3 regions of the Pantoea sp. y20 genome follow, and region 1 is predicted to be linked to each of the others. Evidence: riboswitches for the same ligand, from Rfam matches in the RefSeq annotation. Region 1 holds a riboswitch; each other region holds the start of a gene.
What was found. A riboswitch is a leader RNA that binds a small molecule or an ion and turns the genes downstream of it on or off. The one in region 1 is predicted to bind thiamine pyrophosphate.
Positions count from the first base shown of each region.

Region 1 (4,263 bases):
GTGGACGCGGCTGCCATATCGCGCTTCTCCATCAGTCCGGCAGCGCGCGCGGCTTGTCCGGCTTCAATCGCCAGCCGGAAAGCGTTGGCCATGCCGATTGGATCGCCGGCTTTGGCGACGGCGGTGTTGAGCAAAATGCCATCGAAGCCCATTTCCATCGCCTGCGCCGCCTGCGACGGCGCGCCAATGCCCGCATCAATGATCAGCGGGATGTCGCTGAACCACGCACGCATGGCGCGCAGGCCGTCGATGTTACGCAAACCCTGGCCGGAACCAATCGGCGCGCCCCACGGCATCAACAGTTCGCAGCCCGCCGCCAGCAGCTTTTCGCCGACGATCAGATCTTCGGTGGTGTACGGAAATACCTGAAAACCCTCTGCGCTGAGGATGCGCGCGGCTTCCACCAGTGCGAAAGGATCGGGTTGCAGCGTGTCGGCATGACCAATCACTTCCAGTTTGATCCACGCGGTGTTGAACAGTTCGCGCGCCATGTGCGCGGTGGTGACGGCCTCTTTTACCGTGTGACAACCGGCGGTATTCGGTAACACGCGGATATTGAGGCTGGTCAGCAGTTCGCGGAATGCCGCGCCTGCCGCGCCTTCGCGCCGCAAACTGACGGTGATGATGTCGGTGCCAGCGGCGGCAATCGCCTGCTGCAAAATAGCGGGTGAAGGATAGCCAGCGGTGCCGAGCAGGAAGCGTGATTGCGGTTCAAAATCGTAAAACATCGCTTAACCTCCCTGCATCGGTGACAGCACTTCAAGCTGGCAACCTTCATCCAGCCGCTGCGTGTCGTACTGACTTTTTGGCACAAACGCACCGTTATAGGCGGTGGCGACGCAGGCCACATCAATTTGCTGCTCGATCAGCAATTCGCTCAGGCTTGTTGCCTGCGTGTTGATGAGGCGGCCGTTAAGCTGAATATTCATAGTTGAGCTCCCCAGAAATGCGTTGCATCAGCTGCTCTGCCAGCATTGGCGCCAGTAGAAAACCGTGGCGATACATGCCGTTGAGATAAAAGGTGTGATTGTGATAGTGGATTTCCGGCAGATTCGCCGGATAAGCCGGACGCAGCCCGCTGCCGCTCTCAATCACGCGCGCTTCGGCTAATGCGGGATGGATGGCATAGGCGGCGCTGAGTAACTCCATCATGGCGCGCGCGCTGATGGCGCTGGCATCGTCGCTCTCAATCATGGTGGCGCCGAGCATAAAATGGCCGCCGCGACGCGGCACCAGATAGCAGGGAAAACGCGGATGCAGCAGACGAATCGGGCGGGAAAACTGCACTTCATCGCTGTGCAAAATCAGCATCTCGCCGCGCACCGCGCGCAGGCGCGGCAGTTGCGGCGCAGCGTGGATGCCGCGACAATCGATAATTTGGCCGCTCGGCGCGTGATTGCTGAATGACACGCCGCGCGCGATCAGCGCGTCACGCATCTCCTGCAACGCCAGACGCGGATCGAGATGCGCTTCACCGGCGAAAAACAGACCGCGCGTAAAGCGCCCTTCCAGCGCCGGTTCAATGTTGGCGGGATCGACCCATTGATGCTGCTCGGTCATGCGGGCGAAACGGTTGAGTTCCTGGCTATCGCGCGGCGGCGCAACCACCAACGTGCCCTGATGCTCGACGCTGCTGACGCGCTGTTGCCACCACGCGGCGGCGTGTTGCCCAAGAGTGATAACATCGCGCGGCGCGCTCTCGGCTTCACACCAGGGCGCCAGCATGCCGCCAGCAAACCACGATGCCGGGCGGCGCGCGTCATCGCCCATCACCTCAACGTCTTCACCGCGTTCCGCTAGTAAAGTGGCTACGCATAGGCCCGCCACGCCGCAGCCAAGCACGCTCCAGCGGCTCACAGCGCCGGTTCCAGGATGTTCAAACAGGGGGAATTCACATCGGCCTCTCAGTGTTAGCTGAGACCCGCAGATACAGGAGAAGGGAAATGGCGCATACATCGAGCTGGTTTGAGCGCCAGACAGCCCAATGATAAAGACTGTCAGTCTTCCTACGCCAGTATCAACTGGGTCAGGTTCAAAGGGTCGCTAAACCGCGCAGTGCGCTATTAGCCTCTCAGTCTCTTTGGCGAGACTCCCCCGACGCGTCTATTTGTATTGCAGGCGATGGTCGCCGTCAAGCGCGGAATAACCGGATGCTTTACGTGGCATTTAGCATCACGGCATTTATCGCTACTTAGGCTTTGTGGATCACAAACGTAACATATGGTATACAAACACATTATTTTATGCGCAAGAAAACATTACAGGTGATGTCGGAATAACCATGAACAATATTAAAATTGCATTTATTAAAGCCGGCTGGCACAAAGAAATTGTCCATAATGCCTTGGTGGGTTTTGAAAAAGAATTAGCCGATCAATCCGTAGAAGCGGAATTAAAAGTGCTGGAAGTGCCTGGCGCATTTGAAATGCCGCTGCTGGCTAAGCGTTTGGCCGAAACCGGCAAATACGATGCGATTGTCTGCGCTGCGCTGGTGGTTGACGGCGGTATCTATCGCCATGATTTCGTTGCCGCTGCGGTGGTTGATGGCTTGATGAATGTGCAGCTGACCACCAACGTACCGGTATTTTCCGTTTCTTTAACGCCACATAATTTCCAGCCGGTTGATGTGATTGAAAACTTCTATACCGAGCATTTCATTAAGAAAGGCAAAGAAGCGGCGCGCGCAGTGTTAGCGATCCATAATTTGTCGATTGATTGATGCATTAAAAAGGGAGCACCTCTTCAGGCGCTCCCTTTTTATTTATGATGACCTTCAACGGCTCATTTTCAGAATAGTGCCAGTCATCTCGTAAAATAGTCTAACGAACAAAGTACTTGCTATTCGTCATTAACGCTGTGGATGATTCACTTCCAGCGGACGCAGATCAAACACCAGCACTTCCGCATCATCACCGTTAGCAAACTGCAGCGCGCTTTCGTTGCGAACGCGTGCACCGTCGCCCTCTTTGAACTTCACGCCGTTCACTTCGATGCTGCCGCGAGCCACGTGAATATAGGCGTAACGATCGGCATCCAACGCGAAGGTTTGCTGCTCGACACCGTCGAACAGTCCGGCATAAACGCGAATATCCTGACGCACGCTGAGTGAACCGTTATCCCCTGCCGGCGAAATAATCAGGCGCAGCTGACCGCGTTTGTCACGTTCCGCCACTGAAATCTGCTGATAACCGGGAGGCGAATTACGTTCGCCAGGCACAATCCAGATCTGCAGGAAGTGCACGTTGTCCGTTTTCGAGTGGTTAAACTCGCTGTGCGTGACGCCGCTGCCGGCGCTCATTAGCTGCACATCACCCGGCACAATCACCGAACCGGTGCCCATGGAATCTTTATGCTCCAGCGCGCCTTCCAGCACGTAGGAGATGATCTCCATGTTGTTGTGCGGATGCGCACCAAAACCGCGACCCGGTGCAACGCGGTCATCATTGATCACCAGCAAATCTGAGAAGCCGGTTTGTTTTGGATCCCAGTAACTGGCAAAAGAGAACGTATGATGCGAGTTCAACCAACCGTGGTCACCCACTCCGCGTTGTTCTGACAGGCGTTGTTCAATCATGGTCTGCTCCTCAAATTTGCTGTTGGGAGGCGATTGCCCTTCCCGTTGCAAACAAGTATACGTAAACTGATTTGCCTAACAATGCGTCAAAATGACAATGACTGTCACCGAAAAGTGGACAATATGCAGATTGAAGATCTCCGTATTTATGTAGCCGTCATCAAAGCTGGCAACTTCACCGCTGCCGCCGAACAGCTGATGCTGTCGAAGCAGTATGTCAGCCGCCGCATCGCCGCGCTGGAGGAGTCGCTTGGCGCGCGGCTGCTGAATCGCAACACGCGGAAGTTATCGGTAACCGATAACGGCCAGCTGTTTGCGCAGCACGCGCAGCGCATTCTCGATGATGTGCAGGAAGCCGAGCTGGCGGTATCGGGGCGTCGTCAGGTGCTGCAGGGCAGCTTCCGCCTGAGCGTGCCGATGTCGTTTGGTATCAGCCATTTGTCGCCGTTTATTGCCGAGTTTCTCAGCCAGCATCCGGGGTTGCAGTTTCAGGTTGAACTGGCGGATCGGCATGTCGATATGGTGGGTGAAGGATTTGATATGGCGATTCGCATCGGTACGCTGCCAGATTCGAGTTTGATCGCCAGGCGACTGGGCGAGTTCCGCCGCGTGATCTGCGGCAGCCCGTCCTACCTGCAGGGCGCAGGCGCACCGCGAACGCCGGAGGAGCTGAGCGAGCATTTGTGTCT
Region 1 is NZ_JBUBNJ010000002.1:213,906-218,168, reverse strand. It holds gene ACYAC5_RS20795 (thiazole synthase) at 1-728, opposite strand, end outside; gene thiS (sulfur carrier protein ThiS) at 732-929, opposite strand; gene ACYAC5_RS20785 (FAD-dependent oxidoreductase) at 913-1,857, opposite strand; TPP riboswitch at 1,987-2,106, opposite strand; gene ACYAC5_RS20780 (6,7-dimethyl-8-ribityllumazine synthase) at 2,282-2,719, shown strand; gene ACYAC5_RS20775 (pirin family protein) at 2,849-3,574, opposite strand; gene ACYAC5_RS20770 (LysR family transcriptional regulator) at 3,698-4,263, shown strand, end outside.

Region 2 (4,263 bases), 280 kb from region 1:
GCGCTGATGAGAGCTGATAGGATTTAGCCTGACGCAGGACGTTGAACTGAATGATTTATCAGTAACCGTTCCCGCATTACGTTTCGATATGAAATAGGCCACGACGGAGAACATCGCGAGCTATGCCATTTACCGCGAGGCGCATTAAATGGCGTGGTTTTGATGCTTACCAATATTCGGGTTTAACCGCAGGTTTTTTATGCGTCGCAACCCGAACAGGAAACTGGCATGCATCAAGCTCTTCATTGGTGATCGTTCTGCGTATCCAGTGACTATGATTCTGCAGTGAACCCGGAACACCACGGACGTTGCCCTGGCGGTGCGGCAAAATGATCCCGATACGAATGTCGGGAAAATCTTCGCGAATCGCCTTAAGTGCTGGCGTCATGTCGGTGTCAGCCGATACTAACACCAGCTGCGCGATCCTCTCTTCTATTGGCAACGTCTGCTGTTTAGCAAACAAACGATACATGCTGATGGCAATATTCACGTCGGTTTCTTTCTCTTCCAGCTCCCAGATATCTACCTTATCGAGACGTGATGCGGGTAGTTTTTTACTAATGAAACGTGGAGCCCGAGCGTGCTCAAGTCGATGACGTCCGGTGAAGATATTTATTCCGGTCGTTTTCAGCGCGCGAATATAAGTATCCTGAGCGTGTCGGGATTCAATACCGCGTGTGGCGAGGTGGGGAATAACCGAGGAGGTATAATAATTTATTGTTTCAATTATGGCAGTCGGATCCTGTACCCGGCATATATGCGACAGCAGCAATGACAAGTTGAGCCATTTATAAGGCGTACCTGCAAGGAGTCCATAAAATACATTGTATCCATCAATGAATATTGCAGTACGCACTCTTATCCTTCCTTAAGATACGAAAAAACCGGCCTGAGCCGGTTTTTTCACCCTAACGGCCAGTGAACTGAATCGCTGCGTACAGGGTTGAGTTGTGTGGCTAACTTATCAGCATTACTGGCTAAACTCAAGTTGCTCAAGGTGAAATCTAAGCCATAAAGTTTGTAAAATTAGGCTCTTCTTTCGGCTTCAGCAATAGTGCTGCAGTATTTAACTTTGAAAAATCGGGAGATATGCGAATGGTCTTGCTTCAGATTAATGGTAATTCTAATTAAAAGTAACGAGTGCAAATGAAATTTTAAAATATCCATTAACCTGAATTGCTAATTTAAATAACTATCTCAACTGACTATCCTTACTTCCACGGCGGTTATAACCGCTGATCGCCGCCTGTTTTTTATCGATCTTGCTCTGGCAATTCACGCAGTAACGTACGCCAGCCAATGCTGCGCGACGCGCTTCCGGGATCGGTTCGCCGCACTCGTCGCAAAATTCAGCACTTTCACCGTGCCCAAGATTTTCACGAGCGCGTGCCACCGCATCATCTACCGTGGCATCAATTTGTTTGTGTACCGCACCATCTTCTGACCAACCGCCAGCCATACATCACCTCCGCAAATACTCATGCTCTGAGTATAAGACATGACGTGATTTGTGTCGGGCAGCTCAAATTTTCACGCGTATTTAACATGGTTGACACATCATCGCGCGCCATCCTAGACTGCGGCTTGTTCCAAGGGGTGCTCTGTTAAGGGGCTGAGATTCTACCGGCTGGCGTGTATGCGCGGGCAACGTAGTGACCCTCTGAACCTGATCCGGCTAATACCGGCGTAGGGATGCGGAACCGCAGGGCGATATCGCGCCCTGATTCCCTCTTTGTGCTTTGTAGCGGACAGTTCGCGCTCTTCAGGCGTTGCCTGAGAGTCTCTGCGCAATCGCAAAGGTGGCGACGCACATGAACGAAACACACATCATCCAGGCTCTGCTGACATTCCTGCAGCGCGAAGATAGCTCAGACGACGATTTCAACCAGCTGGCCCTCGAAATCTTCGCTTATCAGTTCGCACACAATTCCCCTTATCGCCGCTTCGCCACCCAGCGCGGACGCACGCCGCTGACGGTGAAAAACTGGCGCAACATTCCCGCCATCCCGATTAATGCCTTCAAAGATCTGACGCTCAGCTGCCGTCCCACCGACCAAATTGCCGAGATCTTTATGACCAGCGGCACCACCGGCACGGTAAAAGGGCGCAGTTACCATTCGACGCTGGAGGTGTGGAAAAAATCGATGCTGCTCAACTTCCGCCGTCGCTTTATGGCGGGCCGCGATCGCATCCGCATGGGCATTTTGTTCCCGGATACTGTAGCGATGCCGAACTCCTCGCTGGCGACCTATCTTAAATTGGCGCTGCAGGAGTGTGGCACGCCGGACAGTGAAGTGATGGTGGGCGAACATGGCCTCGAAACCAATCGTCTGTTCACTGCGCTGGAACAGGCCGAAGCGGGCGGCGAACCGTACGCGTTGCTGGGCGCCAGTTACAGCTTTGTGCCTCTGCTGGATAACATGCAGCGCCAAAAACGCCGCTTCGCGCTGCCAGCAGGTAGCCGCATTCTCGATACCGGCGGTTTCAAAGGCCAGTCGCGCGAGATGGGCGCGGAAGAATTCTACGCTTCGCTCTCTCATGCCTTCGGCATTCCGCGTTCCCACTGCATCAACATGTACGGCATGACGGAAATCAGCACGCAGTTTTACGACGCGGGCAATGAGCGCTGCCCGCCGGTGAAATCCGGGCCGCACTGGATCCGCACGCGCGTGGTCAATCCGCTTACCGGTGATGATGTGCCGGACGGCGAAGTTGGCGTGCTGGCGCATCACGATCTGGCGCATTTCAACTCGGTGTCCGCTTTGTTAACGGAAGATGCAGGCGTGATGGTGCCCGGTGGATTCCATCTGCTGGGACGCGCGACCGGCGCTGATGCCAAAGGCTGTTCGCTGACCATGGAAGCGTTTCTCGCCAGCGCGCAGGCACAGTCGTGAAAGAAATTGCCGGACATCTGCCGGGCCTCTCCGCTGACGAAGTGCATTGGCACACGCTGAGTTTCAATCATCGTGGCGAAAGCCTCGAGGTTTGCGTTCCGCAACTTGATGACGCGCAGATAAAGGCGCTCGCAACGCGCATCCGCACCAACGCCCGCGCTTATCTCCAGCAGCTGAGCGTGGCGCAGATCATGGGCATCATTGATGAAGCGGTGGCGCGACTGCTCGATCGTCATCATCCACTGCGCATCAAGGCCGAAAAGCTGCTGCCCATCGTCACCGGTTACGATGCCGAGATGGTGCGGCTTGGCCTTACCGGCTATCTGAAAACCTTTCGTCAGCCGCAGCTGAAGCGCTTTCTGGCGGAGGATTTCGCCGATGCGCAGATGCTCGACGATTTCCAGCCGCGCCCCAAAGGCGGCTTTGCGCGCGCATTTGGCCCGCAATTGTTAATGCATATCTGGGCGGGCAACGTGCCGGGCTTGCCGCTGTGGAGTTTGATTTGCGGTCTGCTGGTTAAGGCGGGCACCATCGGTAAACTGCCAGGCAATGAGCCGCTGATGGCAAGCTGGTTCGCGCAGTTGCTGGCGGAGATCGATCCTAACCTGGGCGAATGTATCGCGGTGGTGTGGTGGAAAGGCGGCGATGCGCAAACCGAACTAACGTGGCTGCGTCAGCCCGATGCGCTGGTGGCTTATGGTGGAAATTCAACGCTGGCGGCGATCCAACAGCGTTTGCCGGTTACCACGCGCTTTCTGCCGCACGGCCATAAAATCAGCTTCGGAATGGTGGCGCGTTCGGCGCTGAATGTACGGCAAGGCGCGGAGCTGGCGCGTCGCGTGGCTTACGACGTGATGCGTTACGACCAAGCCGGTTGTTACTCGCCGCAAATGCTGTTTGTCGAGCGCGGCGGCAAGGTGTCGCCGGATGAGTTCGCCAGCTACATCGCCCATGAACTCGCCGCGCTGGCGCACAAACATCCGCGCCGTCCGCTGGCGAGCGAAGAGATCAACAGCATTGCCGCGTGGCGTAATGGCGAGGAGATTCGCGCGCTGGGCGGCGATCGTACGCTTTACGGCGAGGCGGCAGACGATTGGGCAGTGGTGAGCGTTGATCATGCGGAGCCTTTATCGCCGGCGGCATTGGGCCGTACGTTGAAAGTGGTGTGCGTGGATGCGCTGGAGGAAGTGGTCGATTTGGTGGCGCCGCAGCGGCATTTTCTGCAAACCGCAGGCGTGGCGGCCGCGCCGCAGGCGTTGTTCGGCATTTCGGCTCTGCTCGGGCAAGTGGGCGTTACGCGCATCGCGGCGTTCGGCAATATGACCTCGCCGGAAGCGGGCTGGCATCACGATGGACGTTTTAGTTTGCT
Region 2 is NZ_JBUBNJ010000002.1:713,451-717,713, reverse strand. It holds gene ACYAC5_RS23070 (NYN domain-containing protein) at 167-856, opposite strand; gene ACYAC5_RS23065 (DksA/TraR family C4-type zinc finger protein) at 1,193-1,459, opposite strand; TPP riboswitch at 1,583-1,710, shown strand; gene ACYAC5_RS23060 (LuxE/PaaK family acyltransferase) at 1,812-2,894, shown strand; gene ACYAC5_RS23055 (acyl-CoA reductase) at 2,891-4,263, shown strand, end outside.
Region 2: it holds a riboswitch for thiamine pyrophosphate, as region 1 does, so the genes downstream of both, ACYAC5_RS23060 (LuxE/PaaK family acyltransferase) here and ACYAC5_RS20785 (FAD-dependent oxidoreductase) in region 1, are expected to answer to the same signal.

Region 3 (4,263 bases), on a different replicon from region 1:
GCGCCGACTGATCGGCATATTCCCGCGCGAGGGCGAACACCTGCGGAATCGACACGCTGGCCAGCGCCGACAAAAACACGCCCAGCGTCACCAGCGTTAAATAGTGGCGATTGAAGGCAAACAGCAGCGCATTCAGCGTGGCCATCAGGCAGCAAAACAGAATCAGGTTGCGGCGATCGCCCTGATTATCGGAGCGTTTCGCCATCAGTAGGCTGACCACAATCCCCGCGATCGCATTGATGGTAAAGAACAAGCCGACCCAGAACGGACTTACCTGCACTTCGCGCGTCAGAAACAGGCTCAGCGTCGGCGCCTGCAGCGCACCGGCCACGCCGGTCATAAACGACACCGCCATAAACGAGAGGTAGACCGGATTGATGCGACGTTGACGCGTTAACAGCGATTTCATGCAGAAATCCCTTTGCGAATAAAAAAGGTAGAGAAATGAGGGTAGAAGATTCTACAGCAAAACGAAAAAAGCCAGCAGATAAAGCGCTGCTGGCGGTGAAAATGCACCCTACTCAGAAAGGGGTTCCACGTCGGCGGAACCGCTGGCAGAGCGCCATTCATTACTGAATGCCTCCCGCTCTTCCATTGCCGGGCAGTATGCCTCTAATATGAGGCAGGAAAAACTGAGCGATTCTGACAAGGAGTTCCCCTTTTATGTCCTCTTCACGTCTGCAGCAGCAATTTATCCGCCTATGGCAAAGCTGTCAGGGGCAGGATCAGGAAACCACGCTCAGCGAGCTGGCCGATCTGCTGCACTGCTCGCGTCGCCATATGCGTAACCTGCTCAACGCCATGCAAAGCGAAGGCTGGCTGATTTGGCAGGCAGAAGCGGGACGCGGCAAGCGCTCAATGCTGAGTTTTTGCTACACCGGCCTGGCGCTCCAGCAGCAGCGCGCCGAGGATCTGCTGGAACAAGATCGCATCGAACAGTTAGTGCAGCTGGTGGGCGATAAAAACCAGGTGCGCCAGATGATTGCGGCGCATTTAGGCCGCAGCTTCCGCCAGGGCAAACACATCCTGCGCGTGCTCTATTATCGCCCGCTGCCCAATTTGCTGCCCGGTTCGCCGCTGCGCCGCTCGGAAACCCATCTGGCACGACAAATTTTCAACGGCCTGATGCGCATAAATGAGGAAAAGGGGGAAATCGAACCCGATATCGCCCATCACTGGCAGCAAACCTCGCCGCTGCAGTGGCGTTTCTTCCTGCGCCCGGCGATTCGTTTTCATCATGGCCGTGAACTGGAAATGGCGGATGTGATTGCTTCGCTGGAGCGCGTGCGCAGCCAGCCGCTGTTTTCTCACATCAGTAAACTGGATTCGCCCGCGCCCTGGACGCTGGATATCCATCTGAGCCAGCCGGACGATTGGTTGCCGTGGCTGCTGGCCAGCGTCAGCGCGATGATCCTGCCGCGCGAATGGCCCACGTTACGCCAGTTTGCCCGCCAGCCGCTTGGCACCGGTCCGTACAGCGTGGTGCGCAATCAGCAAACGCAGCTGAAGATCGCCGCCTTTGATGATTACTTTGGCTATCGCGCGCTGATTGACGATGTGTCGATTTGGGTGCTGCCGGAGATCAGCGACGAGCTGGTGTATGCCGGAGTCAAGTTGCAGGGCGAAACCGCCGATGAAAAATCGGAAGAGAGTCGTCTGGAAGAAGGCTGCTACTTCCTGCTGTACGATCAGCGCTCCGAGTTGGGTCGCGATGCGCATTTCCGCCGCTGGGTAAGCTATCTGTTTAATCCCATCGCCTTACTGAATCATGCTGGCGTCGGCTATCAGCGTTACTGGTTCCCGGCTTATGGCTTGCTGCCGCGCTGGCACCATCGCCGCGATCTCACCTCCGCCGATAAACCGGCAGGCTTAACTCAGCTGACGCTGAGCTGGTACAGCCATCACGTTGAGCATGAAGGTATTGCTAACGCGCTGCGACCGCTGCTGGCGCAGCAAGGTGTTGAGCTAATTACTCGTGTCGTGAGCTACGAAGCGTGGTTCGAGGGCGAAGGTGAAAGTGATATCTGGCTTGGCAGCGTCAACTTTACCCTGCCGCTGGAGTACGCGCTGTTCGCGCAACTATTCGAGTTGCCGTTGATGCATCACTGCATCCCGATTGACTGGCAAGCCGATGCCGCGCGCTGGCGGCAGAAAGCGTTACCGCTGGCGGAATGGAGCAAACAGCTGATCGACCGCGACTATCTGCATCCGCTGTTCCATCACTGGCTGCTACTGGAAGGGCAACGCAGTATGCGCGGCGTGCGGCTGAATACGCTCGGCTGGTTTGACTTCAAATCAGCCTGGTTTGCACCACCGGAGCTGTGATCCTTTCGCGCTGTCATATAAATGTCTAGAATGAGCCGTTCTCAACGGGGTGCCTTGATATCAGGGCTGAGAGAAACCCGTCGAACCTGATCCGGCTAATACCGGCGTAGGGATTTGAGATGCCTCACGCCTCAGATCCTTTGCGACTCAACATCTCTTCTCCTCAAGGAGCGCAAAGTGTTAAACAAAGTTCTGCCTATGTTGCTGCTGGTTACGGCTCCGGCTTTCGCTGCTAAACCGGTTCTGACCGTCTACACCTACGATTCGTTCTCTGCCGATTGGGGCCCCGGTCCGGCGGTAAAAAAAGCCTTTGAAGCGCAGTGCGACTGCGAATTGAAGTATGTGGCGCTGGAAGATGGTGTATCGCTGCTCAATCGCGTGCGCATGGAAGGCAAAAACAGCAAAGCCGATGTAGTGCTGGGGCTGGATAACAATCTGGTGCAGGCAGCGGAGAAAACCGGCTTGTTTGCCAACAGCAGCGTCGATACCCGCAGCCTAAAACTGCCGGATGGCTGGAACAATCAAACCTTTATCCCGTTCGATTATGGCTACTTCGCTTTCGTCTACGATAAAAACAAACTGAAGAACCCGCCGAAAAGCCTGAAAGAGCTGGTCGAAAGCCCGGAAAAATGGCGCGTGATTTATGAAGATCCGCGTACCAGCACGCCGGGTCTTGGCCTGCTGCTGTGGATGCAAAAAGTGTATGGCGATAACGCAGCTGATGCGTGGCAGAAGCTGGCGCAAAAAACCGTTACCGTCACTAAAGGCTGGAGCGAAGCTTACGGCCTGTTCCTGAAAGGCGAAGGCGATCTGGTGTTGAGCTACACCACGTCTCCGGCTTATCACATTATCGAAGAGAAGAAAGAGAACTACGCCGCAGCCGAATTCAGTGAAGGCCACTATTTACAGGTGGAAGTCGCCGCGCAGCTCGCCAGCAGTAAACAGCCCAAGCTGGCGCAGCAGTTCATGCAGTTTATGGTTTCTCCGGCCTTCCAGCAGACCATTCCCACCGGCAACTGGATGTATCCGGTGATCAAAAGCGATCTGCCAGCCGGTTATCAAGCGCTGCAGGTGCCCGCGAAGGCGTTGCAATTCACGTCAGCCGAAGTCGCCGACCATCGCGCCGCGTGGATCAGCGCATGGCAACGCGCCGTTAGCCGTTAATGCCCGGCTGGTTGATTCCCGGTAGCGCCATCGCGCTGTTGCTGTGCGCGGTGGCGCTGCTGGCGTTTGGTGCATTGGTGGTGGTCGCTCCGGCCACCGACTGGCGCGCGCTACTCGACGACAGCTATTTGCATCATGTGCTGCTGTTCTCGTTTGAGCAGGCGCTGCTGTCGGCGCTGCTGTCGGTGTTGCCCGCGATCCTGCTGGCGCGCGCGCTCTACCGCCGCCGTTTTCCGGGACGCAATCTGTTGCTACGTCTGTGCGCCATGACGCTGGTGCTGCCGGTGCTGGTGGCGGTGTTTGGCTTGCTCAGCGTGTACGGTCGCAGCGGCTGGCTGGCACAACTGTGCGCGACCATCGGCTTTGACTACCACTTTTCGCCGTATGGCCTGCAGGGCATTCTGCTGGCGCACGTCTTCTTTAACCTGCCGCTGGCGACGCGCCTGCTGTTACAGGCATTGGAGAGCATTCCCGGCGAGCAGCGGCAAGTCGCCGCCCAGCTTGGCCTGCGCGGCTGGAATCTGTTTCGCCTGCTGGAGTGGCCGTGGCTGCGCCGTCAGATTCTGCCGACGGCGGCGCTGATCTTTATGCTCTGTTTCGCCAGCTTCGCCACGGTGCTGGCGCTGGGCGGCGGACCACAAGCGACCACGCTGGAACTGGCGATCTATCAGGCGCTAAATTTCGATTACGATCCGGGCCGCGCGGCGCTGCTGGCGCTGTTACAGCTCGCTTGCTGTTTGCTGCTGGTAATGCTGAGCCAGCGCTTTAGCAAAG
Region 3 is NZ_CM142816.1:769,039-773,301, reverse strand. It holds gene ACYAC5_RS03460 (MFS transporter) at 1-409, opposite strand, end outside; gene sgrR (HTH-type transcriptional regulator SgrR) at 664-2,325, shown strand; TPP riboswitch at 2,361-2,456, shown strand; gene thiB (thiamine ABC transporter substrate binding subunit) at 2,503-3,489, shown strand; gene thiP (thiamine/thiamine pyrophosphate ABC transporter permease ThiP) at 3,489-4,263, shown strand, end outside.
Region 3: it holds a riboswitch for thiamine pyrophosphate, as region 1 does, so the genes downstream of both, thiB (thiamine ABC transporter substrate binding subunit) here and ACYAC5_RS20785 (FAD-dependent oxidoreductase) in region 1, are expected to answer to the same signal.